DNA from 3 places in the Streptomyces sp. NPDC006140 genome. Region 1 is predicted to be linked to each of the others. Evidence: riboswitches for the same ligand, from Rfam matches in the RefSeq annotation. Region 1 holds a riboswitch; each other region holds the start of a gene.
The links. A riboswitch is a leader RNA that binds a small molecule or an ion and turns the genes downstream of it on or off. The one in region 1 is predicted to bind thiamine pyrophosphate.
Positions count from the first base shown of each region.

Region 2: linked by a shared signal. The riboswitch ahead of thiC (phosphomethylpyrimidine synthase ThiC) and the one ahead of ABZ386_RS18880 (thiamine ABC transporter substrate-binding protein) in region 1 are both predicted to bind thiamine pyrophosphate.
Region 3: linked by a shared signal. The riboswitch ahead of thiO (glycine oxidase ThiO) and the one ahead of ABZ386_RS18880 (thiamine ABC transporter substrate-binding protein) in region 1 are both predicted to bind thiamine pyrophosphate.

Region 1 is NZ_JBEXTS010000006.1:297,227-307,666, reverse strand. Features, by position in the region: gene ABZ386_RS18895 (maleylpyruvate isomerase family mycothiol-dependent enzyme) at 1-729, opposite strand, end outside; gene ABZ386_RS18890 (ABC transporter ATP-binding protein) at 754-1,773, opposite strand; gene ABZ386_RS18885 (iron ABC transporter permease) at 1,774-3,438, opposite strand; gene ABZ386_RS18880 (thiamine ABC transporter substrate-binding protein) at 3,414-4,493, opposite strand; TPP riboswitch at 4,576-4,682, opposite strand; gene rlmN (23S rRNA (adenine(2503)-C(2))-methyltransferase RlmN) at 4,707-5,813, opposite strand; gene ABZ386_RS18870 (nucleotidyltransferase domain-containing protein) at 6,047-6,856, shown strand; gene ABZ386_RS18865 (hypothetical protein) at 6,828-7,679, shown strand; gene ABZ386_RS18860 (HD domain-containing protein) at 8,077-8,637, shown strand; gene ABZ386_RS18855 (NUDIX domain-containing protein) at 8,625-9,095, opposite strand; gene ABZ386_RS18850 (XRE family transcriptional regulator) at 9,124-9,855, opposite strand; gene ABZ386_RS18845 (hypothetical protein) at 10,012-10,368, shown strand; gene ABZ386_RS18840 (FtsK/SpoIIIE domain-containing protein) at 10,371-10,440, shown strand, end outside.
Region 2 is NZ_JBEXTS010000013.1:83,895-94,334, reverse strand. Features, by position in the region: gene hisC (histidinol-phosphate transaminase) at 1-295, opposite strand, end outside; gene ABZ386_RS29955 (LacI family DNA-binding transcriptional regulator) at 727-1,839, shown strand; gene ABZ386_RS29950 (metallophosphoesterase family protein) at 2,133-3,221, shown strand; gene ABZ386_RS29945 (hypothetical protein) at 3,405-4,271, shown strand; gene ABZ386_RS29940 (hypothetical protein) at 4,507-5,610, opposite strand; gene thiC (phosphomethylpyrimidine synthase ThiC) at 5,684-7,468, opposite strand; TPP riboswitch at 7,461-7,650, opposite strand; gene ABZ386_RS29930 (YibE/F family protein) at 8,389-9,591, shown strand; gene ABZ386_RS29925 (SsgA family sporulation/cell division regulator) at 9,690-10,124, opposite strand; gene ABZ386_RS29920 (IclR family transcriptional regulator C-terminal domain-containing protein) at 10,224-10,440, opposite strand, start outside.
Region 3 is NZ_JBEXTS010000001.1:826,223-836,662, forward strand. Features, by position in the region: gene ABZ386_RS03840 (class II 3-deoxy-7-phosphoheptulonate synthase) at 1-156, shown strand, start outside; gene ABZ386_RS03845 ((2Fe-2S)-binding protein) at 306-539, shown strand; gene bfr (bacterioferritin) at 536-1,012, opposite strand; gene ABZ386_RS03855 (sulfite oxidase-like oxidoreductase) at 1,187-1,846, shown strand; gene ABZ386_RS03860 (deoxyribonuclease IV) at 1,886-2,764, opposite strand; gene pknB (Stk1 family PASTA domain-containing Ser/Thr kinase) at 2,822-4,756, opposite strand; gene ABZ386_RS03870 (thiazole synthase) at 4,851-5,648, opposite strand; gene thiS (sulfur carrier protein ThiS) at 5,651-5,851, opposite strand; gene thiO (glycine oxidase ThiO) at 5,848-7,017, opposite strand; TPP riboswitch at 7,015-7,126, opposite strand; gene ABZ386_RS03885 (FAD-dependent oxidoreductase) at 7,320-8,561, shown strand; gene ABZ386_RS03890 (Rv2175c family DNA-binding protein) at 8,652-9,017, shown strand; gene thiE (thiamine phosphate synthase) at 9,280-9,939, shown strand; gene metF (methylenetetrahydrofolate reductase [NAD(P)H]) at 10,035-10,440, shown strand, end outside.

The DNA of each region.
Region 1 (10,440 bases):
CGCGTCCAGCGGCAGTCGGCGGTAGAACGCGAGCAGCACGGAGGTGAGCGGTCCGCGCAGGGCGACCGTGGCCTTCTCATGCCCCCGGCGCCAGGAGACACCGTCCTCGGTCAGCTCTATCAGCCACTCCGCGTCAAGCTCGGGCCGGGCGTCGGTGGCGTGCAGATGGATGCTCCGGACCGGGCCGCGCAGTTCCCGCACCGCGTCGTCCGGCGCGGTCCGCTGCACGTACTCCACGATCTGCAGCCACTCGTCGATCGCGTCGGCGGCCACCTCGGGCGCGACATCGTAGGGCAGCCCGGCGGCGAGGGCCGCGTCGGCGCGGTGCACGGTGATCTCGTGCGTCACCCGGCGGGCCCAGAATCCGCAGCTGAGGTCCCCCGCCCAGCTCCACACGCCGGTGTCCGGCCCGGCCTCCCGCAGTGCGGCGACGACCTGCTCACCGCTCTCCGCCAGCCATGCGTCCAGGGCGGCGGCGTCACCCCGCGCCTCCGGCCCGGCGAAGCCCGGCACCCCCTCCTCGGGCACCTCCTCCTGGGCCCGCGTCCGCACGATGAGCTCCACCCAGCGCAGGGCACCGCCCAGGTGCCGGACCAGGTCCTCCAGCGACCAGTCCGGGCAGGTCGGCACGGTGCCGGACAGATCGGCCCCGGAGGTCACCACCGACCTCAACAGGCCCACCTGGTGGGCGATTTCGTCGCAGTAGCGATCGTGTGCGAGCTGAGTCATGCCCGCACCCTAAGCCGTCGTCGATCAGTCGAGCACCACGATTTCGGTCGCGTCGAACTCCACCCCGACCTCGTCCCCCACCTCGGGCGCCGCCCGCAGCGCACACGCCGCCTCCAGGCGCGGGGCGTCCCCGGGCTGGAGGTGGACGGCGACATGGGTGCCCCTGAAGGTGCGCGCGGCCACCGTGCAGCGCAGGCCGGTGCCGTCGGGCACCAGGCGCACCCCGGCGGGCCGGACGAGCAGGGTCCGCGTGCCCTGCGGGGCCCCCTCCGGCAGGGGCACCTTGCCCCACGGCGTGTCCGCCGCCTCCGCCCCGACGGTCGCCTCGACGACGTTCTCGAAGCCGAGGAAGCGGGCCACGAACGCGTCGGCGGGCCGCTGCCACACCTCAAGGGGCGTACCGGACTGGGCGATCCGCCCGTCCCGCATCACGACGACCCGGTCGGCGAGCGCGAAGGCCTCGCCCTGGTCGTGGGTCACGGCGAGCACGGTGGTGCCCAACCGGCCGAACAGCTCCTTGAGTTCGACGACCAGCCGCTCCCTGAGCGACCGGTCGAGCTGCCCCAGCGGCTCGTCCAGCATCAGCAGCCGGGGGCTCGGCGCCAGGGCCCGGGCCAGCGCGACCCGCTGCTGCTCCCCTCCGGACAGCGCGGCGACGGCCCGGCGAGCCGCACCCGGCAGCCCGACCAGATCCAGCAACTCCTGGACACGCTCGGCCTGTTGCCGCTTCGGCGCTCCGTGCATGCGCAGCCCGAAGGCCACGTTGCCGCCCACGTCCCGCTGCGGGAACAGCTGGTGGTCCTGGAACATCAGCCCGACGCCCCGCCGGTGCGCGGGCACGCCCGCCTGGTCGCGGCCGTCGAGCGAGACCCGCCCGGAGTCGAGCGGCTGCAGCCCGGCCACCGCGCGCAGCAGGGTCGACTTGCCGCTGCCGCTGGGCCCGAGCACGCACACGACCTCGTGCCGGGCGACCTCCAGGTCGACGGCGTCCAGCACGGCCCGCCCACCGAAACGGACCGTCGCGCCCTCCAGGCTCAGCAGCATCTAGAACTCCCCGGTCCGGTCCGTGCGCAGCCGCTCCAGCACCAGCAGGGCCACGGCGCACACCACCATCAGAATCGTCGACAGGGCCATCGCCTGCCCGTAGTTGAGGTCACCGGGCCGCCCCAGCAGCCGGGCCACGGCCACCGGCAGCGTCGGGTTGTCGGGCCGCGCGATGAACACCGTCGCCCCGAACTCCCCGAGCGACACGGCGAAGGCGAACCCGGCGGCGATCAGCAGCGCCCGCCGCACCATCGGCAGGTCCACCTCCCGCCACACCCGCCAGGGCGAGGCGCCCAGCACCGAGGCCGCCTCCCGCAGCCGCGCGTCCACCGCCCGCAGCACGGGCAGCATCGTCCGGACGACGAACGGCACCCCGACCAGCGCCTGCGCGAGCGGCACGAGGATCCAGGAGGACCGCAGGTCCAGCGGCGGCTCGTCCAGCGCGATCAGGAACCCGAAGCCGACGGTCACCGCGGACACCCCGAGCGGCAGCATCAGCAGCGCGTCGAAGCCGCGCACGAACCGCCCGGCGTCCCGGCGGGTGAGCGCGACGGCGGCGAGCGAGCCGATCACCACGGCGATGGCCGTGGCGGCGACGGCGTACGACAGGGAGTTGCCGACCGCCTCGATCGGCGGGACCAGGAACACTCCCCCGTCGTCGCTGGTCAGCGCCCGGTAGTAGCCGAAGCCGGGCGCTTCCAGGGACCGCCGCACCAGCACGGCCGGCGGCAGCAGGAGCAGCACGACCACGGTGACCAGGACCCCGCCCAGCAGCGCCCACTGCCCGGCGCCGCGCGGCCGGCGCGCGGTCCCGGCGGCGTCCACCAGCCGCAGCGCCGTCTCCCGCCGCCGCACGGTCCAGGCGTGCAGGGCGAGGATCGCCCCCACCGCGGCGAACTGGATCAGCGTCAGCACGGCCGCCGTGGACAGGTCGAAGATCTCGGACGTCTGCCGGTAGATCTCCACTTCCAGGGTCGAGAAGGTGGGCCCGCCGAGGATCTGGACGACGCCGAAGGAGGTGAAGGTGAACAGGAACACCATCAGCGCGGCGGCGGCCACCGCGGGCGCGAGGGCCGGGAGCGTGACCTGCCGCCAGGCCTTCAGGGGCGACGCGCCGAGCATCCGCGCGGCCTCCTCCTGCCGCGGGTCGAGCTGCGCCCAGAGCCCGCCGACAGTCCGTACGACGACCGCGTAGTTGAAGAAGACGTGCGCGAGCAGGATCGCCCACACCGTGGTGTCCAGCCGCACGCCCCACAGCTCGTCGAGCAGCCCGCCGCGCCCGACCAGCGCCAGGAACGCCGTACCGACGACGACCGTCGGCAGCACGAACGGCACGGTCACGACCGCCCGCAGCACGTGTTTGCCGGGGAAGTCCAAGCGCGCGAAGACGTACGCGCCGGGCAGCGCGACGAGCAGCGTGAGCGCGGTGGAGACGAGCGCCTGCCAGGTGGTGAACCACAGGACGTGCCGGACGTCGGACTGCGCCAGCACCTCCCCGATCCGCCCGAGGTGCCAGGCCCCGTCGGCCTTCAGGCCGCGCGCGACGATCGCGGCGACCGGATAGGCGAAGAAGACCCCGAAGAACGCGACGGGCACGGCCAGCAGACCGAACCGCGCCGCCGCGCCCCGCCTGCGGACGGCTACTTCAGCACGAGTGAGGTCCACGACTTGACCCACTGGTCACGGTGGTCGGCGATCTTCGCCGGGTCCATGGTCTCGGGGTCCTTCGCCTGCGGCCCGTACTTCACGAACTCCGGCGGCACCTGGGCGCCCTCGGTCACCGGGTACACGAACATGTTGAGCGGCATGTCCTGCTGGAACCTCTTGCTGACGAGGAAGTCGAGGAGGGCCTTGCCACCCTTGGTGTTCTTGGCGTTGCTGAGCAGCCCCGCGTACTCGACCTGCCGGAAGCAGGTGCCCTCGGCGACCCCGGTCGGGGCCGTGCCCGGCTTCGGGTCGGCGAAGACGACCTCGGCGGGCGGCGAGGAGGCGTACGACACGACGAGCGGCCGGTCGCCCTTGGCCTTCTTCCCGCCGGCCGAGCCGGAGAACTCCTCGTTGTAGGCCTGCTCCCAGCCGTCGACGACCTTCACGCCGTTGGCCTTGAGCTTCTTCCAGTAGCCCGCCCAGCCGTCGTCCCCGTACTTCGCGGCGGTACCGAGCAGGAAGCCGAGGCCGGGCGAGGACGCGGAGGCGTTCTCGGTCACGAGCAGGTTCTTGTACTGCGGCTTCACCAGGTCGTCGAAGCTCCGCGGCGGCTCCAGCTTGTGGTCCGCGAAGTACTTCTTGTCGTAGTTGACGCAGATGTCGCCGGTGTCGATGGGCGTGACGCGGTGCTGCTCCTGGTCGACCCGGTACTCGGCCTTGATCCGCTCCGACCCCTTCGCCTCGTACGGCTGGAACAGGCCGTTGTCGAGGGCGCGGGACAGCAGCGTGTTGTCGACGCCGAAGAAGACGTCGCCCTGCGGGTTGTCCTTGGTCAGGATGGCCTTGTTCACGGCCTGCCCGGCGTCGCCGTCCTTGAGGACGCGGACCTTGTAACCGGACTGCTTCTCGAAGGCCGCGATGACGTCCTTGGACGCGGCCCACGAGTCGTGGCTGACGAGCGTCACGGTCTTGGAGTCGCCGGCCCCCTGGGAGCCGTCGGACGACCCGCACGCGGCCAGCGCGCCGACCATGCCGAGCCCGACGGCCACCGCCGTCAGCCGCCTGATGTTGATGCTCACTGGATTCCTCCTGGAGTGACCAGGAGAAGACGCGGCCCTGCCCGGGACTTCCGGGGTCCCGGGCAGGGCGCAACAGCTCGAGTGGTGACCGATCTCCCTACCCAGAATGACCTGGGCCAGGTTCGGAGGGTCTGCGGCCGGGTGCCGCACTCTCAGCGCTGTGGCGCTCCCCTGTCGGAATATGCAGATGTTCTTACGGTGGTCAGACTACCGTTCGGTGGCGGCGAGCTGACCGCACGCCCCGTCGATCTCCTGACCACGGGTGTCCCGGATCGTCACCGGCACACCATGCGCGGCGATGGCCTCCACGAACGCCTTCTCGTCCTCAGGCCGCGAGGCGGTCCACTTCGACCCGGGCGTCGGGTTCAGCGGAATGAGGTTGACGTGCACGGGCCTGCCCTTGAGCATCCGGCCCAGCCGGTCACCGCGCCACGCCTGGTCGTTGATGTCCCGGATCAGCGCGTACTCGATGGACAGCCGCCGCCCGGACCGGGCGCTGTACTCGAATCCCGCGTCCAGCACCTCCCGGACCTTCCACCGCGTGTTCACGGGCACGAGGGTGTCGCGCAGCTCGTCGTCGGGCGCGTGCAGCGAGATCGCCAGCCGGCACTTGAAGCCCTCGTCGGCGAACCGGTGGATGGCCGGCACGAGACCGACGGTGGAGACGGTGATCCCGCGCTGCGACAGCCCGAGGCCGTCGGGCTCCGGATCGGTGAGCCGCCGGATGGATCCGATGACCCGGTTGTAGTTGGCGAGCGGCTCGCCCATGCCCATGAAGACGATGTTGCTGAGCCGCGCGGGGCCGCCGGGGACCTCCCCGTCCCGCAGGGCCCGCATCCCGTCCACGATCTGGTGGACGATCTCGGCGGTGGACAGGTTCCGGTCGAGACCCGCCTGCCCCGTCGCACAGAACGGGCAGTTCATCCCGCATCCGGCCTGCGAGCTGATGCACATGGTGACCCGGTCCGGGTAGCGCATCAGCACGGACTCGACGAGCGTCCCGTCGAACAGCCGCCAGAGCGTCTTGCGGGTGGCGCCCTGGTCGGTCGACAGATGCCGCACGACGGTCATCAGCTCGGGCAGCAACGCCTCCTGCAGCCGCCCACGAGAACCGGCCGGGATGTCGGTCCACTGCTCCGGATCGTGCGCGTACCGCGCGAAGTAGTGCTGCGAGAGCTGCTTGGCGCGAAACGGCTTCTCCCCGACAGCGGCGACCGCCTCCTTGCGCTCGGCAGGAGTGAGGTCGGCGAGATGCCGCGGCGGCTTCTTGGCTCCGCGCGGGGCGACGAAAGTGAGTTCTCCGGGTGCAGGCATAACCCGTCCAGTGTGGCAGATCACCGCCGGGAGCCCAGGCCGGAGCGGGGTGGGGGTGGTCACCTGTGGGTGCCGACTGTCAGCGTTGGCCGGCCTCGGACGGCCCAGGGACGGCCCAGAGACTGGTGGAGGCAGTTCGTCGAGCAACCACCGAATGTCCGACTCCTAGGGCAGGATGACGTGGGACCAGCCCTGACGCCACCTTCACTTGAGGATCCGAGCGCATCGAATACATGAACGCCACCCTGGAGAAAAGTTTCGAACTTTTTGTTCGACGCATCAGCTTGAGCCAACGTGAAATTGGTGACGCACTGAATCGCGCCGAGGAAATTTGCCAGTTCCTTTCACAGGCGACCGCGATTCACGAATGCCAAGTCACTGGCTCCATGGCTCACTCAACAGCGATTCAAGGATTCTCCGATGTAGACATCCTTGTCGCGCTAAGCCCAGACCCTTCCACGCAATCCACCCCCCATTCCATCACAGCAAAACTACTGGAAACCCTAAAGCCTAGATACCGGGAAGCATACATCTCGGAAAATACAGTTCACATCAACTTCACCCAAGGTCCCGACGTTGACGTAATCCCTGCCATTCCAGATACCGCCAGCACCAATGGCGAAATTACCTACAGAATCCCGTCGCCTGATCGAATCCAATGGAACACATACACCCCGGCAAGGCGAAATCAGGAGATTAATCAGAAGAGTGCCCTACTTGGAAGCGATTTCGTTCACCTAATTAAGGTGATCAAGTGGTGGAGTAAGCATCATGGGCAACCCATCGCATCCTACGAGATCGAAAACTTCGCAAGTGCCACATATTCACGCCGAATGCCACCACTCACCCGCGCGATAGTCGATTTCTTCGAATTTGCGAAAACTTCATCCACGCAGCATCGAGAAGATTGCTTTACCAAGATTTCAGAAGCACGAGCCATTGCCAATAAAGCCCTTCGGCGTGAACAGCAAGGAGACATTCGAGGGGCTATCGATCACTGGGGGAGTTTGCTAGGTGACCAGTTCCCAAGCGTCGTCTCATGAAATCATCGCACTAGCCAACGCGCAGCTTGAGAAGGCGGCCAAGGGGTACAGAGCGAGCAGGTGGCTCCAGGTGGCAACCTTTACTCTCAGCGTCATATCGGTCTTCATTACGAGTCCACTCGCTTACATTCCCGCACTCATCGCGTTGGGCGTTCAGGTTTCGTCTTGGGTCACCCGAAACAAGGCAGCGAAGTGTCACTCCGCTGGCGAGGAGGGGAGGATCCGCGGGCTCCTGCTTGATGCTCTCGGAGCAGTTGAAGAGAGGGTCGACCTTAGTAACTGGTTTGGTCGCGTAACTCCATTTCCCGGAGAAACACCCCCCGCCCCTGTTCCGCCAGACTACTTCGCCAGCGATGCACCTCTCGGCATGAAACGACTCTGTGCCCACCTTCAAGAGAATGCTTTCTGGGGGAAGCAGCTATATAAATCGGCGGCAGAGTATTACGGGCGCATGCTGTGGGTATTTTCTACAGTCACCGTCGGGGTTATTCTAATCGCCATCCCAATAACCTCTGACGAGAACGACATAATCCTGGCTCGCCTAATTGTAGTCGCTCTGGCGTCCGGGGCCGCCTTCACGCAGCTGACTGAAGTCATGGCTTGGCGGTCAGCTGAGTCGAAAAGCGAGATCCTTGACCGACGTCTGGACTCTCTCGCGACTTTCACCGAGAATGAACTTTCCTCCTCTCGCATTGGCGCAGTTTTGTCAGCCTATGGCGACTACTGCATTGCCACCTCTGGAGCGCCACCGGTACCTACGTGGATTTATTCCCGCCAGAAGGATCGCGTAAATTCCCTATGGGCGAGGAGGGGGACGATCTAAAGGTCGGCGGAGCGGCTTTGGGCTGGAGCTGCTTTGGGGCGAGTGATCATGGCCCCGTAAGCTTCCGGCGCGTCGGGCAGTCTGTGGACCTGCCCACTAAAGCACGACGTTGGGGCCATGATCTTAGAGGCTCGCCCCAAAGTGGCTGCCTAAAGCCGTGGAGCCGACCGCCCCAGCCACAGAGGGTGTCTCCCCACTTCATGCCCGCAGCCGCCGAGCGCGCCGCCGGGCGCGGCCAGCCGGGGCGCAGACAGGAGGCAGGCCGCGCCGCAGAGGCGGCGCGCGCCCGCGCCGTGCGCGGGCCTTGATGAAGTAGGGAAAGTTGTACCGCAGCCATGATCGAACCGTTCGATCGTGGCCTGTCGGCTCACCGCTCGTCTCGGCTACCGTTCCTTGCATGCCTTCTGCACTGGACACGCCTCAGGGAGCGGCCGAACTCGCCGAGTCTCTGCTTCCCCAGCTCGGGAATCGCTGGTTGCACACTCAGGCTGTGGCCGCTCGGGCGCGTGAGGCTTCCGCGGCTGTGTCCGAGGCTGACCGGGATCTCCTCGTCGCCGCAGCGTGGCTGCATGACATCGGTTACGCCCCCGAGCTTTGCGAGACCGGGTTCCATCCCCTCGACGGTGCCCGTCACCTGGAAGCACTGGGTGCGCCGGCGCGTCTGGTCCGGCTCGTCGCTCACCACTCCGGGGCCGTGTACGAAGCAGAGCAGCGCGGTCTGTCGGCAGAGCTGGCCGTCTACGAGCGGGAAGACTCCCCCGTCCTCGACGCGCTGATCTTCGCCGACATGACGACCGGCCCCGCCGGACAGTCCTTCCCCTTCGACACGCGCATTGACGAGATCCTCGTCCGCTACGAGCCGGGCAGCGAGGTGCACAACGCGATCAGCAAGGCGCGTCCATACCTCCAGGCCGCCGTCGAGCGAACCCTTGACCGCATGGCCGCTCAGCCGATGTAGGGCTCCGTCCGGTCGGCCAGGCCGTGGTCGATCCGCATGCGCATCGACGGATGGATGTTCAGCTCGTCCAGCCTGCTCGGATCGACGAACGCCACTTCCTTGCTCTCGCTGCTCGTCCGCAGCTGACCGCCGACGATACGGGCGTGGAAGCAGATCGAGAACTGCTGGCGGACCTCGCCGTCGTCGTACGCCATGACGTGCCCGGGGTTCGTGTAGATCCCGACCAGGCCGGTCACCTCGACGTCGAAGCCGGTCTCTTCCTTGGTCTCACGTACAGCCGCGTCGGGCGCTGACTCGCCCAGGTCGATGCCGCCTCCGGGCAGGGCCCACAGATCGTTGTCGGTCTTGTGGATCAGCAGGACCTCACCGGCCTCGTTGCGGGCCACGGCGGTCACGGAGGGGACGAGGCTGTTCGCCTTCGGGGCGTTCGGATCGTTGAAGTAGTCGACGCGTGCCATGCGTTCAGCGTCGCACGTCGGAAGCCGGTTATGCCTTCCGGCCCTGGTCCCACGCGTAGTCGAAGCTGCGCATGTAGTGCCGGAACGTCCGCGCTCCCGGCAGGTACTTGAAGTGCATCACCGGGTTCTGCCCGGCGGGAGCTCCGAGCACGTGGGGGTTCACCAGCACGTCGTCATCGAAGCGATAGATCGAGTTGTAGAGGATCGTGTCGTGCAGCCGGACCTCTACGCCGGGTGTCGACATGGCGGGCTGCAGGTACCGGCGAGTTATCCGCGCTCGCGCCGCCAAGTCGTCGCCGATGCCCTCCTCCTCGCCACGCTGGCGCACGGCCGCGGAATCCGGGTCGCCCAACAGGATGCGGACCTGGGCGCCGGCCTTCGCTTTCTCGGACAACTGGTCCGGCAGGTCCGGGTGGCTGTCGAAGAGGAAGAGTCCCGCGTACACCAGGATGTCGACCTGGTCCGTCGCCTTCTCGATCAGGGAGGACCACAGCGGGGCAGGGACGGCACCGCGGTGCGGATAGTACGTGATCAGCTCCGACGCGCTCGCCTTCTCGGCCTGCTTCTCGACTGACGGCCACACGTAGACCTCGTCGACCCCCAGGAAGCTCGCGGCCTTCCAGCGGTGCCCCCGGTGCGGAGTCCGGTTGGTGGTGATCCAGCGCTCGACGCTCTTGGGATCGACTCCGACGTGTTCGGCGACGGACTGGATCGTCTCGCCCTTCGCCGAAATCGCAGCCCGCAGACGCTCGTTCGCCATGGTGTTCCCTCCTAGGGACCCGTAGGGACGTTTTGACGGTAGCTCAGACGTCCCTAAACGTCCATACGGGCCGTGATGCGTCCACCCCCTCTCGCGGTCTCCTGATGTCACCGACGGGACGTCGGCCAAGAACCCACCACAGCAGGAGACAAGACGATGCGTCAGATTCCCGTGGACACCTCCGCCGCGACCGTGATGGTCGCCAAGACCCCGCAGCCCAAGGTCAAGGACCGCCGAACCGGTGAGATCGCCATGGACGTCGAGTCCGGCGCGAAGCTGATGACGGTCGATGTGGTGTTCGCGGCCAACGACGAGGTGGAGATCCTCTCCATCACCGTCCCCGAGCCGGGCATCTCCGGTGAGCTGACCATGGGCACGCCGGTCGCGCTCACGGGCCTGATCGCGCGGCCGTGGGAGAACGACTTCAACGGTCAGAAGCGGCACGGCATCGCCTTCCGCGCGGTCGCCGTCACCTCGCTGGCCGCCGCTGCCTCGAACTCGAAGGCGGCCTGACGATGACCGCCTTCACGGTCGCTCTGGTGCTGGTCGTCGCCGCTGCGGGTCTCCTGCGGTGGCGGCGCCCCG
Region 2 (10,440 bases), on a different contig from region 1:
GGATGAGCTGCTGGGCGACACCGACCGACCCGGTGCCGGTGGCCAGGTGGGACAGCGGAACGCCGAACCGCTCGGACAGCTCGTTCATCAGCGCCGTGCAGGCCATGTCCGGGTAGCGGTTGAAGTTGCACGCCGCCGCCGTCACGGTCTCCATCACACCCGGCAGGGGCGGGTAGGGGTTCTCGTTGGAGGACAGCTTGTAGGCCACCGGCCCACCGGCCGCGGCCGGCTTGCCCGGCTTGTAGGTGGGGATACCCTCCAGCTCGGCGCGCAGCTTGGGGCTCGTCTCGCTCACCGCAGTCCTCCTCGCGAAGACCGGCGGCCCATGACCGCCGCCGACATCCAATACTCCTCACCTTATGAGGATTCGGCGCCGCTGCGTATAGCCACGACAGCGCGGCACCCACCGGCCTCCTGCGCCCCGGCAACATCACGGGCATCGCCGTACGAAGGCGTACGAATCCGGGGGCGCGCCGCACATATATCTACGCGCCGGTGGTGCACGCCGTGGCGCGCATCCCCCGTGCAGGTGAGTTGAGACCTCTTCGCAACCTCGGCCACTTGGCAGGCCCGCACGGGCCGCCACACCACGTACTGCCATGGGAGCGCTCAACCCCCTTGGTTTCCACGGCAATTGAGGCTTAATGATCATGCAGAAACGTGCCTGTCAACGCGCGCATATGCGTCCGCCCTACCCCGCCGTATGAGCCCTACTATCGGCTCGCCATGACAGCAGCAGGGAAGCACCAGGTGAGCCGCGCGGAAACCTCACGTCGAGGCAGTCGGCCGGGTCGGGCGGGTATCAGAGACGTGGCCGCCGCCGCCGGAGTGTCCATCACGACCGTCTCCGATGCCCTCAACGGCAAGGGCAGGCTCCCGGACGCCACCCGGCGCCACGTCCGCGAGGTCGCCGACCGACTGGGCTACCGACCCTCGGCCGCCGCCCGGACCCTCCGTACCGGCAAGTCGGGACTCATCGGCCTGACCGTGACGACGTACGGGGATGAACCTTTCACCTTCACCGAGTTCGCGTACTTCGCCGAGATGGCGCGCGCCGCCACCTCCGCCGCGCTCGCCCGCGGCTACGCCCTCGTCATCCTGCCCGCGACCTCCCGCCACGACGTGTGGTCGAACGTCGCCCTGGACGGCACGGTCGTCATCGACCCCTCCGACCAGGACCCGGTCGTCAGCGAGCTCGTCCGGCAGGGCCTCCCCGTCGTCTCCGACGGCCGCCCGGCCGGCTCGCTGCCGGTCACGGCCTGGGTCGACAACGACCACGAGGCCGCCGTCCTCGGCATCCTCGACCACCTGGCCGACGCGGGCGCCCGCCGCATCGGCCTGCTGACCGGCACGACCACGGACACGTACACCCACCTGTCGACCACCGCGTACCTGCGCTGGTGCGAGCGGGTCGGCCAGGACCCGGTGTACGAGGCCTACCCGGCGCACGATCCGTGCGCGGGCGCCGTCGCCGCCGACCGCCTCCTCGCCCGGCCCGACCGCCCCGACGCGGTCTACGGCCTGTTCGACCCGAACGGCACCGACCTGCTCGCCGCCGCCCGCCGCTACGGGCTGCGCGTACCGGACGACCTGCTGCTGGTCTGCTGCAGCGAGTCCACCGTGTACGCCAACACCGAGCCGCCGATCACCACGCTCTCGCTGAAGCCGCGCCGCATCGGCACGGCGGTGGTGCAGCTCCTCATCGACGCCATCGAGGGCGTGGAATCCGACCATCCGGTCGAGCAGGTGATACCGACGGAGCTGATCGTGCGCACGTCCTCGCAGCGACGCCCGCCGCGCACGACGGTCAGCCCGCCGCGGTCCCCCGAAGGGGCATAGTTCCGGCCCGGGTACGCCCGCCGCCCGGTAAGGGGAAGATCGCGCTCCTGAGGAGAAACGGGGCCGGTCCCCCGGAGAGAAGGGATCGTTCTCGCGAAGAGAAGGAAAGCGAGGACGGTCACACGGTGGTCAAAGCCCGGCTCAATCGGGGCGAAAGCCGCGGTGAACTGGACTCTTGCTCTGATTCACCACCCCTGGGTCATCACATGGCGCGATCCGCATTCCTATGATGGGCCCACGACACCGGCGGGCCGCTACGACCAGGCAGTCCGATGCGGTGCAGATGCGGCGCGATGGTGGAGGGGTCGATGACTCAGGGGGCCGGTCAGGGACCCGAGGTGGAGCGCACGGCGACGTTGCGCGACTTCCGGGTGCCCGCGTACGTCCACGAGGCCGGTCCGTACGTCCACAGCGTCCACCCCGGCGAGATCGCCCCGCCGCCCGAGGAGACCTACCCCGAGGGCTACACGCCGACCCAGCGCGACCTTCCCGTCGTCAACCGGGGCGACACTGTCCAGGTGACCGTCGACCCCGAGACCGCCGCCGTCCCGCAGACCACCGGGCAGGGTCCGCTGTACGTCGTGGGCGACGTGCACGGCTACCTCGACGAACTGGTGGCCGCCCTGCAGGAGAAGGGCCTGCTCGACGCCGCGGGCAACTGGTGCGCGGGAACCGCCCGGCTGTGGTTCCTCGGCGACTTCACCGACCGCGGCCCGGACGGCATCGGCGTCATCGACCTGGTGATGCGGCTGTCCGCCGAGGCCGCCGCGGCCGGCGGCTACTGCAAAGCGCTCATGGGCAACCACGAGCTGCTGCTGCTCGGCGCCAAGCGGTTCGGCGACACCCCCGTCAACTCCGGCGCCGGCACAGCCACCTTCCAGGCGGCCTGGCTGCTCAACGGCGGCCAGAAGACCGACATGGACCGCCTCCAGGACCACCACCTGCAGTGGATGTCCCGCCTGGACGCCGTCGAGGAGGTCGACGGCCATCTGCTCGTGCACTCCGACACCACCGCCTACCTCGACTACGGCCGCTCCATCGAAGAGGTCAACGACACCGTCCGCGAGACGCTCACGCGCAACGACGCGGACGAGGTCTGGGACCTGTTCCGCAAGTTCACCAAGCGGTTCTCCTTCCGCGACGAGGGCGGCGCGGACGCCGTGCGCTCCCTGCTCGATACGTACGGGGGCACCCGTATCGTTCACGGCCACAGCCCGATTCCGTATCTGGTGGGCGAGGTGGGCTCCGAGGACGACGAGGACAGCGGCGCCCCCGTGATCGAGGGACCGCACGTCTACGCCGACGGTCTCGCCATCGCGATGGACGGCGGCGTGACCATGGCCGGAAAGCTGCTGGTCCAGCAACTGCCCCTGGGTACGTGAACGTTCACCGGGCAGGCGTTCCCTGTCACAGGACCGGACCGGTGAGGGGCCAATTTCGGTAAACCCCCTGTCACCGCCCACCTCCACCGCTCTACCATCGGCTTATCCGTAGCAGGCTCCCCTCCGTTTCTGCCCGACGGCTCGTCAGCATGCCGAGCCCCAAGCCCTACGGAGCATCGGGGGATGCACATGAACAGCGTTCCGCAGCACCTGCTGAGCGAGGACCGCCAGGAATACGAGCGGATCCTCGATGAGGCGCTGCGCTCCGCACCACACCGTCCGGAACTGGCCGCTGTCGGACAGCGGCTCAACCCCGAGCAACTGCGCACCATGGCACTCAACGCCACCGCGCTCATCACGGCGGCCGCGTCGACCGAATACCAGCACTACGTCAAGGTCCGCGAGGAGCTGCGCCACCCGGCGCCCTCCGCCTCGCCGTCCGTCCGCGAGTCCGGCTCCTCCGAGCCGGGCACGGGCGCGACGGGGCTCGCCGCCACGATGGGCGAGGTCGCCGAGACCGCCGGCGCGGGCGCCGTCGCCGTCGTCGCCGTCCTCGCTCCTGTCCTGGCCGGCACCGCGGCGGCGATCTTCCTGCTCGTCGGCTACATCCTGCGGATGCTCGACCCCGGGCAGGCGTTCGCCCAGACCCTGCTCACCACGGGCTGGGTGTTCGGCGCCGTCACCGCGGTCGCGATCCTCGTCGCCGCGGTGGGACTCCTGCTCACCGCCCTGCGCAACAAGCCGACGGCCGAGAGCGGTCCGTACGGCGAACTGCAACAGGAGGTGGACCGAGCCAGGGAGGACTGGCGTGAGGCCCTGTTGGAGCGGGGCATCCTGCCCTTCCTGCGGGAGGCCCTCACCGGCCCGGATGCGGCCGCAGCGCTGCACCGCCCGTCCCCGTCCACACCGGTCAGCCGCATGCCGCACCTCGGCTACGACCGTCCGGGTTTCACCAGCCCGGACGACGGCGGCCGCGGCTCGCGGCCGAGCTTCACCAGCCCGGACTACACCAGCCCGGACTTCGGAGGACCGGAACACCAGCCGGAGTAGCCGTCGGCGCCCTTTCGCGGCGCCCGTCGGCTTGCGCTCCCCCGCGGGGAGCAGCACAGGGAGCGCAAGCCGGACACCCGGCCCTGCTGCACCGGATCCAACCTCCGGCACCGGCCACACCCTTCGGCGCCATATCCAACCTCCGGCACCGGCCCACCCTGCGGCACCGGACTCACCCTGTGACACCGGCCCCGCCCCACCCTGCGGCGGCACCGGATCCACGCGGTGGGTGGATTCACAGGCGGCGGAGGATCTGTGCCTCGACCCGTTCGACCGTGCGACGGCTGAAGGCGTGCACCAGCGCGAGGTGGTACAGCGCCGGTGCCGTCGGCGCCCACCGGTGGACGCGGTCGTCGCGCAGCAGGTACCTGACCACCGTCGTCGGCCGGAAGGGGACGAAGTCGATGGTCTGGTGCTCCCAACGGTCGGCGACGCCCCTGCTCATCCGCGCCTGCAGATCCGTGCTCTTGAGCTCCCGCAACCTGGCGTAGAAGTGCGCACTCCAGCCCCTCCTCTCCACGTCCAGCACGAAGGCCAGCAGTTCGAGCGTGTACTCCTGGGCCTCCAGGGACAGTTCCTCCCGCATGCCGCGGCGGGCCACGGCGTGCAGGTCCGGTGCGTTCCTCCCCGACGAGTCGATGTGGCGTGACAGGCCCTCGTTGACGGAGGAGTTCCAGACGCCCGGTGCCATCCGGACCCGGTCGCTGCGCTGGGTCACCACGAGCATGTCGTCCGCGGTGACGACCGCGATGTTGACCCCCAGGCTGCACTGCAGGAACGCCGGGGCCTTGAGCGGCTCGTCCGGGTCCAGATAGCGCGATCTGGGCGTCGTACCGTCCGGGAGCCGGCGGTCCAGTTGCTGTGCTGCGAGGAAGGTGTAGTAGTCGGTCGGGCGCAGTCGCAGGTGGACTTCGGGGCGCTCCTCCAGGGCCGTACGGGAGATGTCGAGGGATTCGACCGCGTACCGGGGGCCGTTCCACAGGGGAGTGCGTCCCTCGGCTTGCAGGCGCTCGCTCTCCTCGGCGATCTCGTCCCGCCAGCCGGCCATGTCCGCGGGCAGCGTCACCTCCTCGTCGAGCACCTGCACATGGACAGTTTCAGGCGATATGGGCAACTCTCCGTCGCCCTCGACGATGAGGGCGGACGTCTGGAGCGGGCCGAGGGAGAACGCCCGCCAGGCGGGCGCCGACTCGTCCCGCCGGCCCATGCTGCGGATCGCGCTCGTCGAGCGTCTGCGCAGGCGGTACCACGCGTCCTGCAGCGGCTGCTGGAACAGCACGGCGAACAACATGCCGAGGACAGCGCCCACGACGCCGTTGACCACATCGATCCCATCCATGGCAGAAACCTTAGGGATCTTGGGCCGGGCAGGGTGCGCCGTGCTGTTTCCGTTACGCGGCCGGCAGTCCGGATCAGTCCGCGATCGGCAGGTACACCCGGTTCCCGCTCGCCGCGAACTCCTTCGACTTCTGTGCCATGCCCTCCTCGATCTCACTCCGGCTGCCGCCGTGTTCACGGCGGATGTCCTGCGAGATCTTCATGCTGCAGAACTTCGGACCGCACATCGAGCAGAAGTGGGCCGTCTTGGCGGGTTCCGCCGGCAGGGTCTCGTCGTGGAACTCCCGTGCCGTGTCCGGGTCGAGGGCCAGGTTGAACTGGTCCTCCCACCGGAACTCGAAGCGGGCGTCGGACAGCGCGTCGTCCCACTCCTGCGCGCCCGGATGCCCCTTGGCGAGGTCGGCCGCGTGGGCGGCGATCTTGTAGGTGATGACGCCGGTCTTGACGTCGTCGCGGTTCGGCAGGCCCAGGTGCTCCTTGGGCGTGACGTAGCACAGCATGGCCGTGCCCCACCAGGCGATCATCGCGGCACCGATGCCGGAGGTGATGTGGTCGTACGCCGGGGCGACGTCCGTGGTCAGCGGGCCGAGCGTATAGAACGGAGCTTCATCGCAGATCTCCTGCTGAAGGTCGATGTTCTCCTTGATCTTGTGCATCGGGACGTGGCCCGGGCCTTCGATCATGGTCTGTACGTTGAAACGCTTGGCGATCCGGTTGAGTTCCCCGAGCGTCCTCAACTCCGCGAACTGCGCCTCGTCGTTGGCGTCCGCGATCGAACCGGGCCGCAGACCGTCTCCGAGGGAGTACGTGACGTCGTAGGCGGCGAGGATCTCGCAGAGCTCCTCGAAGTTCTCGTAGAGGAACGACTCCTTGTGGTGCGCGAGGCACCAGGCGGCCATGATCGAGCCACCGCGGGAGACGATGCCGGTCTTGCGGTTCGCCGTCAGCGGCACGTACGCCAGGCGCACGCCCGCGTGGACCGTCATGTAGTCCACGCCCTGCTCGGCCTGCTCGATGACCGTGTCCTTGTAGATCTCCCAGGTCAGTTCCTCGGCGCGGCCGTCGACCTTCTCCAGGGCCTGGTAGAGCGGCACGGTGCCGATGGGGACGGGGGAGTTGCGCAGCACCCACTCACGCGTGGTGTGGATGTTGCGGCCGGTGGACAGGTCCATGACCGTGTCGGCGCCCCAGCGGGTCGCCCAGGTCATCTTCTCGACCTCCTCCTCGATGGAGGACGTCACGGCCGAGTTGCCGATGTTGGCGTTGACCTTCACCAGGAACCGCTTGCCGATGATCATCGGCTCGATCTCCGGGTGGTTGACGTTGGCCGGCAGCACCGCCCGGCCCGCCGCGATCTCGTCGCGCACGACCTCGGGCGAAACGTTCTCCCGGATGGCCACGTACTCCATCTCGGGCGTGATCTCGCCCCGGCGGGCGTACGCGAGCTGCGTGACCGCCTTGCCGTCCCTGCTGCGGCGTGGCTGACGTGGCCGGCCGGGGAAGACGGCGTCGAGGTTGCGCAGGCCGCCGCGGGGCGAGGTGTGCTTGATGCCGTCGTCCTCGGGGCGGACGGGGCGGCCCGCGTACTCCTCGGTGTCGCCGCGGGCGATGATCCAGTTCTCGCGCAGCGGCGGCAGGCCCCTGCGGACGTCGGTCTCGACGTGCGGATCGGTATAGGGGCCGGATGTGTCGTACAGCGTGACCGACTGCCCGTTGGTGAGATGCACCTGACGGACCGGCACCCGCAGGTCGGGGCGGGTGCCCTCGACGTACGCCTTGTGCCAGCCGATGGACTTCCCGGCCTCCTCGGACTGTCCGTCCTGAACGGAGGCAGGCGTGCGTGCGTCCTTGTTGGTCATGAGACCTACTCCCTACGCCGGCATTACCCGGTAACAGGTTCGGCGGTCGACGCAGCGGTATCCGTCCGGCGACGTTTCGTGTGAAACATCACTCGACTCCGGCGATGTTTCATGTGAAACATCGCTGGGACGGAGGTCAGCGCCCTCTCAGCCCGGTGCTCCGAGCTCCCGCGTGTACAAAAGGTGCCTCCACGCTAGCGGCAATCTTGGCGCGGTGAACAGAGGGCCCCCCTCGTTCTTGCGATGATCGGTCGGTGACCACGACGCAGCGTCCCCCTTACCCACCGCCCGAGCCGCCCCGCGGATCCGGCGCCGGAAACGGCAACGGCCCGGGAGACGGCCATGATTTCTCCGCCGGAGCGGGGCATGGCCCTGCCCGGGGGCAGGGGCATGGCCAGGAGCAGGGCCATGGCCAGGGGTATGGACCCGGTGCGGGTTTCGGGGGCGGGGCGTCCAGGGCCGGCGGTGAGCACGGTCCCGGTTCCGCGGGTGGGCGCGGTCCGGGTTCCCCCGGAGGGCATGGTGTCGGTTCTGCCGGTGGGCAGGGCCTCGGCCGCGGCGGTGGGTACGGGCCCGGCTACGGCGGGGGCCAAGGTTCCGGCTCCGGCGGTGGACAGGGCGGCCCCGTTGGCGGGCAGGGCCCCGGTCACTCCGGTGGGCAGGGCCCCGGTCACTCCGGTGGGCACGGACCCGGCCCCTCCGGCGGGCAGGGCCCAGGTCCCTCCGGTGGGCAGGGTCCCGGTTCCGGAGGCGGGCCCGGCGGCGGTGGCGGGCATGGTCACGGGCACGGCTCCGGGTCAGGGCCGGGCGGCGGACACGGGCACGGGCATTCGCACAGCCACAGCCACGGCCCGGCCACGCCCGTCTCCCTGCATCTGCGGAAGGTCATCGCGGCGGTCCTGATCCCGTTCACCGCGGCCGTGCTGGTCGGGCTCGTCGTGCTGTGGCCGGGCGGCGCCCCGCCGCACGAGCGCACCGGCGTCGGCTTCGACCGGCAGACCCAGCAGGCCACGGTCACCAAGGTCGTCGACGTGAGCTGCAAGGAGGCCGGCGCCTCGGGCGTCCCGCCGACCGGCGACACCTCCACCGCCGAGGGCTCCTCCGCGGTGCAGCAGGAGAACGGCACCTGCAAGCGGGCGACGATCCGGGTCGACAGCGGCGACGACAAGGGCCGCACCTTCACCGAGATCGTCCAGCCGGACCAGTCCCGCCAGCTGCACGAGGGCCAGAAGGTCGTGGTCGCCTACGAGCCCTCCGCGCCGAGGGACCTGCAGTACTCGGTCACCGACGTCAACCGCCGACTGCCCATGGGCCTGCTGGCCGGCATCTTCGCCCTCGCCGTCGTGGTCGTCGGGCGGCTGCGGGGTGTCATGGCCCTGGTCGCACTGGCGATCAGCTTCCTGGTCCTGAACTTCTTCATCCTGCCGGCGATCCTGCAGGGCTCGAATCCCCTGGTCGTGGCGGTGGTGGGCGCGAGCGCCATCATGCTCATCGCGCTGTATCTGTGCCATGGCCTGTCCGCGCGAACATCCGTGGCGGTGATCGGCACCCTCATCTCGCTGCTGCTGATCGGTGTCCTCGGCTCGGCGTTCATCGACTGGGCCGCGCTGACCGGCAACACCGACGACAACACCGGTCTGATCCACGGCCTCTACCCGACGATCGACATGAGCGGTCTGCTGCTCGCCGGCGTCATCATCGGTTCGCTCGGTGTGCTCGACGACGTGACGGTCACGCAGACGTCGGCGGTCTGGGAGCTGCACGAGGCCAACCCGTCGATGGGCTGGCGCGGGCTCTACCGGGCGGGCATCCGGATCGGCCGGGACCACATCGCCTCGGTCGTCAACACGCTGGTCCTCGCCTACGCGGGTGCCGCGCTGCCGCTGCTGCTGCTGTTCTCCATCGCGCAGAGCGGTGTGGGGACGGTCGCCAACAGCGAGCTGGTCGCGGAGGAGATCGTGCGGACTCTGGTCGGTTCGATCGGCCTGGTCGCCTCGGTGCCGGTCACCACGGCCCTGGCCGCGCTCGTCGTCTCGGCCGACCGCACGGGAGGGGAACCTGCCGCGGAGGCTTCAGCGGTCCCGGCCCGCGGGGGCAAGGGAGGCCGGCGCCGCAAGCGCTGACACACCGGCAGGTTCTCGCCCCGCCCCGGGGAGAAGCGTTCCTGCACAGCGGGCGGCATCCGGTGAAGCGTTACTCCACCGTGCCGCCGGCTGATGTCTCACCCGGCGCCCTGTTCCGCGAGGATGCGGTCCAGGGCCTCGTCGAGGTGGGCGTCGAAGTCGGCGAGCGAGCCCTCCTGGCCGAGGGGCACCAGCTTGTCGGTGCGGTCGAGGAACGCGACGAGCGGTGCCGTCGAGGACCTGAACAACGCCTGATCGCTGCCCACCTGAAGCCGGATCAACACCTCGCCCAGCGCGTCGGGTTCGACGGGTGTGACCCGCACATCACCCTCCCCGCACGGGCGGCCGACCCCGTCGATCAGCAACTCCCGCCCGAAAGCCCACGTCACCGGGGCGTCACCGGGCAGGTGGAAGGTCAACCGGACGGCATAGGGATCACTGGTCTCATAGCGCAGCTCCACCGGAATGCGGAAGGAGAGCTCCTCGGACACGAGAAAGCTCATCATGACCTCTGCCTGTACGGACTCGCGCATCGCTAACCCCGTCATTCGCCGTGGACTGGCCGGGAACGAACCTCTGACACTTGGTGGAATCTTGCTGAACGTACACAGCAGATCACAAGGAGTGAGTTTTCACATACTGATAGAGAGCGCGAGCGACCCGAGCCGACGCCCGATCTCGCTCTGCAACTGACGGGCCGCGGGCAGCAGCCGGTCCTCCTGGTGAGCAGGCAGGGAGATGGCCATCGTCGCGGCCGTGTTGCCGAGGGTGAGCGGAATCGCCGCGCAGACCGCACCCAGGGCGTACTCCTGACGTTCGGTCACCGGCTCCATCCGCCGCACCCGCTCC
Region 3 (10,440 bases), on a different contig from region 1:
ACCGGCGACGACGTCACCGAGTGCGTGGGCGGCGGCGACGAGATCTTCGTCGACGATCTGCACCAGCGCTACGAGACGGCCTGCGACCCGCGGCTCAACCGCAGCCAGTCGCTGGACCTGGCGTTCCTCGTGGCCGAGATGTACAGGGACCAGTAACGGTTTCGCCTGTTACACCGACAGCGACTGGGGCGCGGATCACATACGATCCGCGCCCCAGTCGACTTTTGCGTCTCCGACCCGGCGGGTAAGGTTAGGTTAGCCTCACCGATCAACGGGGATGGCGCCTTGGAACGACCTGTCGGGAGGTGGACCGCGTGTACGTGTGCAGTTGCTTCGGGATCACCGAGCAGCAGGTCAAGCAACACGCGGACGGCGGCGCCTGCACCCCTCGGCAGATAGCCTCCGCATGCAAGGCGGGTACGGACTGCGGGTCGTGCGTACGTCGCATTCAGGCGATCCTGGGCAGGGGTGCGTGCCCTCGCCGTGAACTGGCCGACCGGGGCCAGCCGGTGCTCGCGGAGCTGGAAGACGCCGCCTAGCTCGGCTGCTCGATCTGCTGCGCGAGGTACAGGGCCTCGCCGAGCTTGTCGATCAGCTCCAGCTGCGTGTCCAGGTAGTCGATGTGGTGCTCCTCGTCGGCGAGGATCTCCTCGAAGAGGTTCGCGGACGTGATGTCGCCCTTGCTGCGCATCACCTCGACGCCGCGCTTGAGGCGGTCGATCGCCTCGACCTCGATCTGCCGGTCGGCCTGGAACATCTCGGTGACCGTCTGGCCGACCCGTACGTGGAAGAGCCGCTGGTAGTTGGGCAGACCGTCCAGCATGAGGATGCGCTCGGTGATCTTGTCCGCGTGCTTCATCTCGTCGATGGACTCTTCACGCGTGTACTTGGCGAGCTTGGTCCAGCCTTTGTTGTCCTGGATCCGGTAGTGCAGCCAGTACTGGTTGATCGCCGTCAGCTCGCCGGTCAGCTGCTCGTTGAGGAATTCGAGGACCTCGGGGTCGCCCTGCATCGCAGAGGCTCCTTCCATGGGGGGAACTGGCAGGATGCGCCGCATGATTCCACCGGCGACGAAGATCGTCCAGTAAGTCTTCACTTAGTAAGTAAGGGCATGCTTAGTTCTGTTTGCCCCGTTTTGGAGGGGCCCCGGTCGGGGGCATCACCCGGGGTCTGTCAGGATGGAGTCATGGGTCAGCCGCTGGAACACGAATCGGGAGAAGGGCGCGACTCAGCAGGAGCAGCGGGAGCGACGCAGCCCGGTCTGCCGCCGGGACAGCGGGTGCAGCGCGGCTGGCCGGTCACGCACTACGGGCCCGTCCCCAAGTTCCGGCCCGACCGCTGGGAGTTCCGGGTCTTCGGCGCCACCGCCGACGGCGGCAAGCACTGCTGGTCCCACGAGGAGTTCACGGCCCTGCCGCACACCAGCGTCGTGGCCGACCTGCACTGCGTCACGAAGTTCAGCATGCTGGGCGCCGAGTGGGGTGGCATCCCCGCCCGCACGATCCTCGACCTCGCGCCGCCCGCCGACGACGTCACCCATGTGATGGTGTGGGCCGAGTACGGATTCAGCTCCAACCTCCGCCTGTCCGACTTCGCCGACGAGCACGTCCTGTTCGCCACCCACAAGGACGGCGAGCTGCTCACCGCCGAGCACGGCTTCCCGCTGCGCCTGATCGTGCCCCACCTGTACGCCTGGAAGGGCCCCAAGTGGGTGCGCGGCGTGGAGTACATGACCGCCGACCGGCGGGGCTTCTGGGAGGAGCGCGGCTACCACAACATCGGCGACCCCTGGCGGGAGCAGCGCTACTCGTACCAGGAGGGACCGGGGGACGGCCCCGACCTCTGAGGCCTTGGGGGTTTCGACGCCTCCGGGTCTTCGAGGCCGTCAGCCGTCGCGCAGCTTCTTCAGCCGCTCCACGTCGGCCGCGTGCCCCTCCTTGCCGCCCGGCGTCTCGATGATCAGCGGCACGCCCTCGGTCGCGGGGTGCGTCATCAGCGCCCGGAACGGGTCCTCGCCGATGTGGCCGACGCCGATGTTCTCGTGCCGGTCCTTGTGGGCGCCCACCACGTCCTTGGAGTCGTTGGCGTGGATCAGCTTCAGCCGGCCCTCGCCGACCGTGTCCACCAGCAGGTCCAGCGTCTGGTGCATGCCGCTCGGGCCCGTGAGGTCGTGCCCCGCCGCGAAGATGTGGCAGGTGTCCAGGCACACGCCCAGCATCGGGTGGGCCTCCAGCGCCTCGAAGTACGGGCCGAAGTCCCACGTCCGTGAGCACAGGGAGGCGCCCTGGCCGGCGGTCGACTCCAGCAGCAGGTACGGGTCGTCGTCGTGGGTCAGCTCGTCGAGCAGCGGCAGCAGGTGCTCGCGGACCTGCTTCAGCGCCACGGACCGCTCCCGGCCGCCGGTCGCGCTGCCCGTGTGCACGACCACGCCCAGCGCCCCGATCTCCCGCCCGCGCCGCAGCGAGTGCCGCAGCGACTCCACCGACCGCTCCACGGTGGCCTCGGTGTGCGAGCCGAAGTTGATCAGGTAGGGGGCGTGCACGTAAGCGGGGATCGACTCGGCCTCGCACGCGGCGCGGAACGCCTCGTCCTGCTTCGGGTTCCCGGCCGGCGTGGCCCAGCCGCGCGGGTTGGCGACGAAGACCTGCACGGTCTCCGCCTTCAGGTCACGGGCGTACGACACGCCGACGGAGTGGAGCCCGCCGGCCACGGGGACGTGGCCGCCCACGGGGTTGCGGGACGGGCCGGACAGCTGCTTGTTCACCCGTTCAGGGTGTCATGCGCCCGACCGTGCCCTGCCCACGGGCTCCGTGCCCGGCCGTCACCTGATCTTGATCGTGATCGTCGAGCCCTTGGGCGCCGTCTCGCCGCCCTCGACCGACTGGCCCTTGACGGTGTCGCCGAACAGGCCGAGCAGACCGCGGTCCTCCTCGACCTGGAACCCGGCGCCCTCCAGCGCCTGCCGGGCGTCGTCGACGCTGTCGCCGACCACGTCCGGGACCTCGATCATCTCGGGGCCCTTGGACAGCGTCAGCGTGATCGTGTCGCCCTCGGCGGCCCGGCCGCCGGGGTTCGGGCTCTGCCGGGCGACCTGGCCCTTGTCGAACTCGGAGGAGGTGACCCGCTCGGTGGCGATCTTCACCTTGAGGCCGGCGTCCTGCAGCTCGGCCCGGGCGTCGGCCAGGTCGTCACCGGTGACGTCGGGGATGTCGACGGGGCTGCCCTTGCTGACCACCAGCGCGACGGCCGTGCCCGCGCGCACCTGCGTGCCGTCCGCCGGCCGCGCGGAGATCACCGAGCCGCGCGGGACGTCCTCGCTGAACGCGCGGGTGACCATGCCCGGCTCCAGCCCGTCCTCCTTCAGCTGGGCCCGCGCCTTGTCCAGCTTCTGGCCCTCCAGCGCGGGCACCCGCACGGTCTCCGGGCCGTCGGAGAGGGTGATGCTCACCGCGTCGTTGCCGCGGATGCGCGTGCCGGCCTTCGGGTCGCTGCTGATGACCTGGCCGCGCTCCACCGTGTCGCTGTAGGCGTGCTCCACCTTGCCGAGCTCCAGCCCCGCGTCCCGCAGCCGGTCCTCGGCCTGGTCCTGCGTCTTCGACAGCAGCGGGGGGACCTCGGTGAACTGGCCCGAGTTGATGTACCAGACGCCCGTGCCGAGGCCGAGCGCGAGCAGGACGGCGACGACGATCGCCATCGGACCGCGCCGGGGCCCGGAGCGGCGCCGGGGCGGCGGGGGCGGCGGGGACTGGAAGCGGCTGGTGCGGTTGAGCGCCGCCCCGGCGGCCTCGTCGTCCTCGTTCACCGGCAGCGGGCGGGGCATCGTCAGCGCGCGCGGGATCACGCTCGTCCGGTCGTCGGCGTTGTCGTGCTCCGCGGTGAGCGCCTGCGGCGGGACCACGTCCAGCTGGTCCGCGCTCAGCCGGCTGCGGCCGTCGCGGACCTGCCCGAGCAGCGCCACCGCGTCGTACGGGCGGATCTCCGGGGTGCGGGCGGTCGCCGAGGCGACCATCTCGTCCAGCTCGTACGCCAGGCCGGGCACGGCGGCCGAGGGCGGCGGGACGTCCTCGTGCAGGTGCTTGTAGAGGATGACGGCGGGGGAGTCCCCGTCGTGCGGCTTGTCGCCGGTCAGCATCTCGTAGAGCATCACGCCGCACGCGTACACGTCGACGCGGGGGTCGGCGGTGCCGTTCTCTATCTGCTCGGGGGCGAGGTACGAGACCGTGCCGAGGACCGTGCCGGTGGTGTTCGTCACCGTGTCCACGGCCCGGACGAGTCCGAAGTCGGCGACCTTGACCCGGCCGTCGTCCCCTATCAGGACGTTCTCGGGCTTCATGTCCCGGTGCACGAACCCGGCGCGGTGGGCGGCGCCCAGGGCGGCCAGCACCGGCTCCAGGATGTCCAGGGCGGCACGCGGCTGCAGGGCGCCGCGCTCGCGCAGCACGTCCCGCAGGGTGCAGCCCGCCACGTACTCCATGGCGAGGTAGACGTAGGAGCCGTCGGTGCCCTGGTCGAAGACCTGCACCACGTTCGGATGGGCCAGCCGGGCCACCGACTTCGCCTCGCGGATGAACCGCTCGACGAACGAGCCGTCGACCGCGAGCGAGGGGTGCATCACCTTGAGCGCGAGGACCCGGTCGAGCCGGGTGTCCACGGCCCGGTAGACCGTGGCCATCCCGCCGACCGCGATCCGCGCGTCGATGCGGTACCGGCCGTCGAGCACCTGCCCGACCAAGGGGTCCTGAAGGGTCGTGTCCACGCAGGCGAGTGTACGAGCCACCACTGTCACCCCGCGCAGCCCGCCGAAGATCGCACCGGTACTGCAGCCGACCTGTGACGTGCCCGCCGCACCCTCACCGGAAGGCGGGCCGCTCCGGGTCCAGCTCCGCCATGCCCTCCGCGGGCGACGACGCCTCCGCGAAGTGCCGCCGCGGGATCCGCCCCGCCCGGTACGCCAGCCGCCCGGCCTCCACGGCATGCCGCATGGCGTCGGCCATCAGCACCGGCTCCTGTGCCCGCGTCACCGCCGAGGCGAGCATCACACCCGCGCAGCCCAGCTCCATCGCCAGCGCCGCGTCCGACGCCGTCCCCGCGCCCGCGTCCAGGATCACCGGCACGCGCGCGTGCTCGACGATCAGCTGGAAGTTGTGCGGGTTGCGGATGCCGAGCCCGGAGCCGATGGGCGAGCCGAGCGGCATGACCGCCGCGCAGCCCACGTCCTCCAGCTTGCGCGCCAGCACCGGGTCGTCGTTGGTGTACGGCAGCACCGTGAAGCCGTCGTCGACGAGCGTCTCGGCCGCCTCCAGCAGCTCGATCGGGTCCGGCAGCAGCGTGCGCTCGTCGGCGATGACCTCCAGCTTGATCAGGTCGGTGCCGAGGGCCTCGCGCGCGAGCCGGGCCGTGAGGACGGCCTCACCGGCGGTGAAGCAGCCCGCCGTGTTGGGCAGGACGCGGATGCCGAGCTTGTCCAGGACGGACAGCACCGAGCCGTGCACCGAGGGGTTCACGCGGCGCATCGCGACGGTCGTCAGCTCCGTCCCGGAGGCGACCAGCGACCGCTCCAGCACGTCGAGGCTGGGCGCCCCGCCCGTGCCCATGATCAGGCGGGACGTGAAGGACGTACCCCCGAGGACGAACGGATCGTCGGCCATGGTCAGCCTCCTTGGACGGCGGTGAGGACTTCCACGCGGTCCCCCTCGGTCAGGGGTGTGGACGGCCACTGCGTGCGCGGGACGACGGTTTCGTTGAGGGCGGCGGCCACTCCCGAGGGTGAGGTGGTCAGCGACTTCACGACGGTGTCGAGAGCCGTGCCGGGCCGGACGTCCCGGGGCTCTCCGTTGACGGAGATGTTCATGCGGGCTGCTCCGTGAGTGCGGTGGCGGTACTGAAGCGCTTCGGCGTGAAGGGGCGGGCTTCCTCGGGGAGTTCGCCCGTCGCCAGGGCGTGCGCCAGGGCGTCGCCGGTGACCGGCGTGAGCAGGACGCCGTTGCGGTAGTGCCCGGTGGCCAGCAGCAGTCCGTCGAGGCCGGTCGGGCCGAGCAGCGGCGCGTTGTCGGGCGAGCCGGGGCGCAGTCCGGCCCGGGTCTCGGTGAGCGGCAGCTCGGTGATGCCCGGGACCAGCTCGTGGGCGTCGCGCAGCAGCTCGTAGACGCCGCCCGCGGTGACGGTGGTGTCCCAGCCCAGTTCCTCGCTGGTCGCCCCGATCACCAGCTCGCCGCTCTCGCGCGGCACCAGGTAGACGTGGCTGCCGCGCACGACCGCGCGCACGGTCCGGCTGAGGAACGGCCCGTGCCGCTCCGGCATGGTCAGCCGTACGACCTGCCCCTTCACCGGCCGCACGGGCGGCAGCACCTCCTCCGGGACGCCCGCGAGCCGCCCGCTCAGGCTGCCCCCGGCCAGCACGACCTGCCCGGCGCCCAGCTCGGTCCCGTCGGCGGTGACCACACCGGTGGCCCGGTCACCCGCGACGGTCAGCCGCTCGGCCCACGCGTGGTGGAAGACCACGCCCGCCCGCTCGCACGCGGCCACCAGCGCCCCGGCCAGCCGCCGCGGGTCGATCTGGTGGTCGCCGTCGACCCGCAGCCCGCCGCGCACGCCCGGCGCGAGCATCGGCTCCAGGCGGCGGCACTCCCGCCCCGACAGCCACTGCGAGTCCAGGCCCGACTGCTGCTGCAGGGCGTGCAGTTCGCGCAGGTGGGCCCGGTCGTCGGCGTCCAGCGCCACGGCGAGCGTGCCGCAGCGCCGGTAGCCGAGGTCGTGGCCGGTCAGCTCGGTGAGCTCGGCCGCGAAGTCCGGGTAGCGCCGGGCCGAGGCGAGGTTCAGGCCGAGCAGGGTCTGCTCGCCGTAGTGCAGTTCCGTGACGGCGGCCAGCATCCCGGCCGCGACCTGCGCGGCCCCGCCGCCCGGCTCGGGGTCCGCCACGGCCGTGGCGAACCCGCGCTGCGCGGCCCGCCACGCGGTGACCAGCCCGATGATCCCGCCCCCGACGACGAGGACGTCTGACGTGCGCGTACGCGACATGGGCGTCCAGCCCCTCCCTTCGCCGGCATGACCCGGATCAGGTTCGTACGGTCGGAGGCCGCCAGCCTCCCTCTCAGCCCGGTGCGTCCGGGCTCCCGCGAGTGCTCTACGTCGGCCAGCCTAGCCGGAGGCCGTGTGCCGCAGTAAGGGAGCCTCCGTCCCCGCCCGGGCGTGGCGGGGTCGTACCCGGGCCGTTCGCGGGTACCCGGAAAGGCAGGAACGGGCGGCGGGAGAGGCGCTGTGCAGCAGGTCACGGCGCATGAGCACTGACTGACGAAATGTCAGTTGTCTATGGTGATCAGGTGAGCGAGCAGACGCAGGAACCAGGTTCGTCCGCGCCGCGGCGCGTGGTCGTGGCGGGCGCGGGCATGGCCGGTGTGCAGACCGCCGTCGCCCTGCGCGAGCAGGGCTTCACCGGCACCGTGCTCCTGATCGGCGCAGAGCCCCACCAGCCGTACGACCGGCCCCCGTTGTCCAAGGCCGTCCTCCTCGGCAAGGCGGAGGGCTCCGCCTTCGACGTCGACTTCGAGGCCCTCGGCATCGAGCTGCGACTCGGCTGCGAGGTGCTCGGCCTGCGCCCGCAAGACCACGAGCTGGACACCGAGGACGGGCCCGTGCCGTACGACGTCCTGGTCGTCGCGACCGGCGCCGAACCCGTCCGGCTGCCCGGCGCGGAGGGCGTGCCCGGCGTGCATCTGCTGCGCACCCTGGACGACGCCGAGCGGCTGCGCCCGGTGCTGGCCCGCCGGCACGAGATCGTGGTCGTCGGCGCCGGCTGGATCGGCGCGGAGTTCGCCACGGCCGCGCGCGAGGCGGGCTGCGCGGTGACCGTCGTGGAGGCCGCCGAGCGGCCGCTCGCCGGGGCGCTGCCCGCCGAGGTCGCCGCCCCGATGGCCCGCTGGTACGCCGACGCGGGGGCCGTGCTGCGCACCCACGCGCGCGTGGCGGGCGTCGAGCCCGGCGCGGTGCTCCTCGACGACGGCTCCCGGCTGCCCGCCGGCGCGGTCGTCGTCGGCATCGGCGCCCGCCCGGCGACGGCCTGGCTGGCCGGCTCCGGGGTCGAGCTCGGCGCACACGGCGAGATCGTGGCCGACGAGCACCTGCGCACCTCCGCGCCGGACGTCTACGCGGTCGGCGACTGCGCCTCCTTCCCCTCGGGCCGCTACGGCGAGCGCCTGCTCGTGCACCACTGGGACAACGCCCTCCAGGGGCCGCGCACGGTCGCGGTGAACATCATCGGCCGGACCACCGGCGAGACCCCCGCGGTCTACGACCCGGTGCCGTACTTCTGGTCGGAGCAGTTCGGGCGGTTCGTGCAGTACGCCGGGCACCACGCGGCCGCCGACACCCTGCTGTGGCGGGGCGATCCGTCCGGCCCCGCCTGGACGGTCTGCTGGCTGCGCGGGGACCGGCTGGTGGCGCTGCTGGCCGTGGGCCGCCCCCGGGACCTGGCGCAGGGCCGCCGCCTGATCGAGGCGGGCACGCCGATGAACCCGGCGCTGCTCCAGGACCCGGCGAGACCCTTGAAAGCGGCCACGGCTTGAGGGCCTGGGGGCCCGGCCCGGCCCGGCGCGTCCGCCCAGGTGGACGGGGCTGACTTCCGACTGTCAGTGGGGGATGGCAGGCTGGTTTCCGTGACCGAGATTGACGCGAAGATCGATGCTCTCGTCCCCGCCTGGCTCACCCTCCCCGACATCGCCGAACAGCTCGGCGTCGAGGTGACGCGTGTGCGGCAGCTGGTCAAGGACGGCCAGCTCATCGCCGTACGCCGTGGTGAGAACCGCGCGCTGCACGTCCCCGCCGCCTTCATCGACGGGGACAAGGTCGTCAAGGGCCTGTCCGGCACCTTGACGCTCCTGCGGGACGACGGCTTCACGGACGAAGAGATGCTGGAGTGGCTCTTCACCCCCGACCCCAGCCTGCCCGGCACACCGGCGCAGGCGCTCAGCGAGAATCGCGGCACGGAGGTGAAGCGCCGCGCCCAGGCGCTCGCGGTCTGACCCGACCGCGACCGAACAACCGTCCGGCGCCGTGCGAGCGGGGCCGGGCCTGGACAACCGCCCGGTGTGGGCCGTGGCCCGTGGGGGTCACGGCCCAAGGGTGGGCCGCGCCCGTCCGAGGCCGTGAGCGCCCCGGCCGACCGGCCCGGGGTGGGCGTAGGGTGCCCGAGGTGTCGTGGCGGGACAGGGGCGCTCCCGCACCCGTACGGCACCGACGTACCCGCGGGCCCGCCCGCGCCACCGACACCCAGGGGGGACACGCATGTCCGGCACCGCCACCACCGCACGGGCCCAGCTCGCCGACGCCCGGGTCTACCTGTGCACCGACGCCCGCAAGCGGCAGGGCGACCTCGCGGAGTTCCTCGATGCCGTGCTGGCCGGCGGGGTCGACATCGTGCAGTTGCGGGACAAGGGCATGGAGGCCGCCGAGGAGCTGGAGCACCTGGCCGTCTTCGCCGACGCCTGCGCCCGGCACGGCAAGCTCCTCGCGGTCAACGACCGGGCGGACGTCGCCCACGCCGCCGGCTCCGACGTGCTGCATCTCGGCCAGGGCGACCTCCCGGTCCCCGCGGCCCGGGCGATCCTCGGCGAGGACGTCCTGATCGGCCGCTCCACCCACGCCGAGTCCGAGGCCGCCGCGGCCGCCGTCCAGGACGGCGTGGACTACTTCTGCACCGGGCCGTGCTGGCCGACCCCCACCAAGCCCGGCCGCCACGCCCCCGGCCTGGACCTCGTCCGGTCCACCGCGGCCCTTGGCACCGACCGGCCCTGGTTCGCCATCGGCGGCATCGACCTCGGCAACCTCGACCAGGTCCTGGAAGCCGGGGCCCGGCGCGTGGTCGTCGTACGGGCGATCACCGAGGCCGACGACCCGGGCGCGGCGGCATCCCAGTTCGCGAAACGGCTGCGCGAGACGGAGTGACGCCGGACTGTCCAAGGGGTGGACAGCAAGTAGACAAATAGGTCAAATATCCGCGTTCGGTTGGGAGAGCGACCGCCCCTGGCTAACCTGCCGGTATGGCCCTCGGCACCGCATCCATCAGATCGGACCACGCGCGCACCGTCCGCGACATGCTCGCGACCGGCAAGACGACGTACTCGTTCGAGTTCTACGCCCCCAAGACCCCGAAGGGCGAGCGGAACCTGTGGAACGCGCTGCGCCGGGTCGAGGCGGTGGCCCCCGACTTCGTCTCCGTGACCTACGGCGCCGGCGGCTCCACCCGCGCGGGCACGGTCAAGGCGACCGAGGCGATCGCCTCCGACACCACCCTCACGCCGATCGCCCACCTCACCGCCGTCGACCACTCGGTGGCCGACCTGCGCAACATCATCGGGCAGTACGCCGACGCCGGGATCCGCAACATGCTCGCCCTGCGCGGCGACCCGCCCGGCGACCCGATGGGCGAGTGGGTGCCGCACCCCC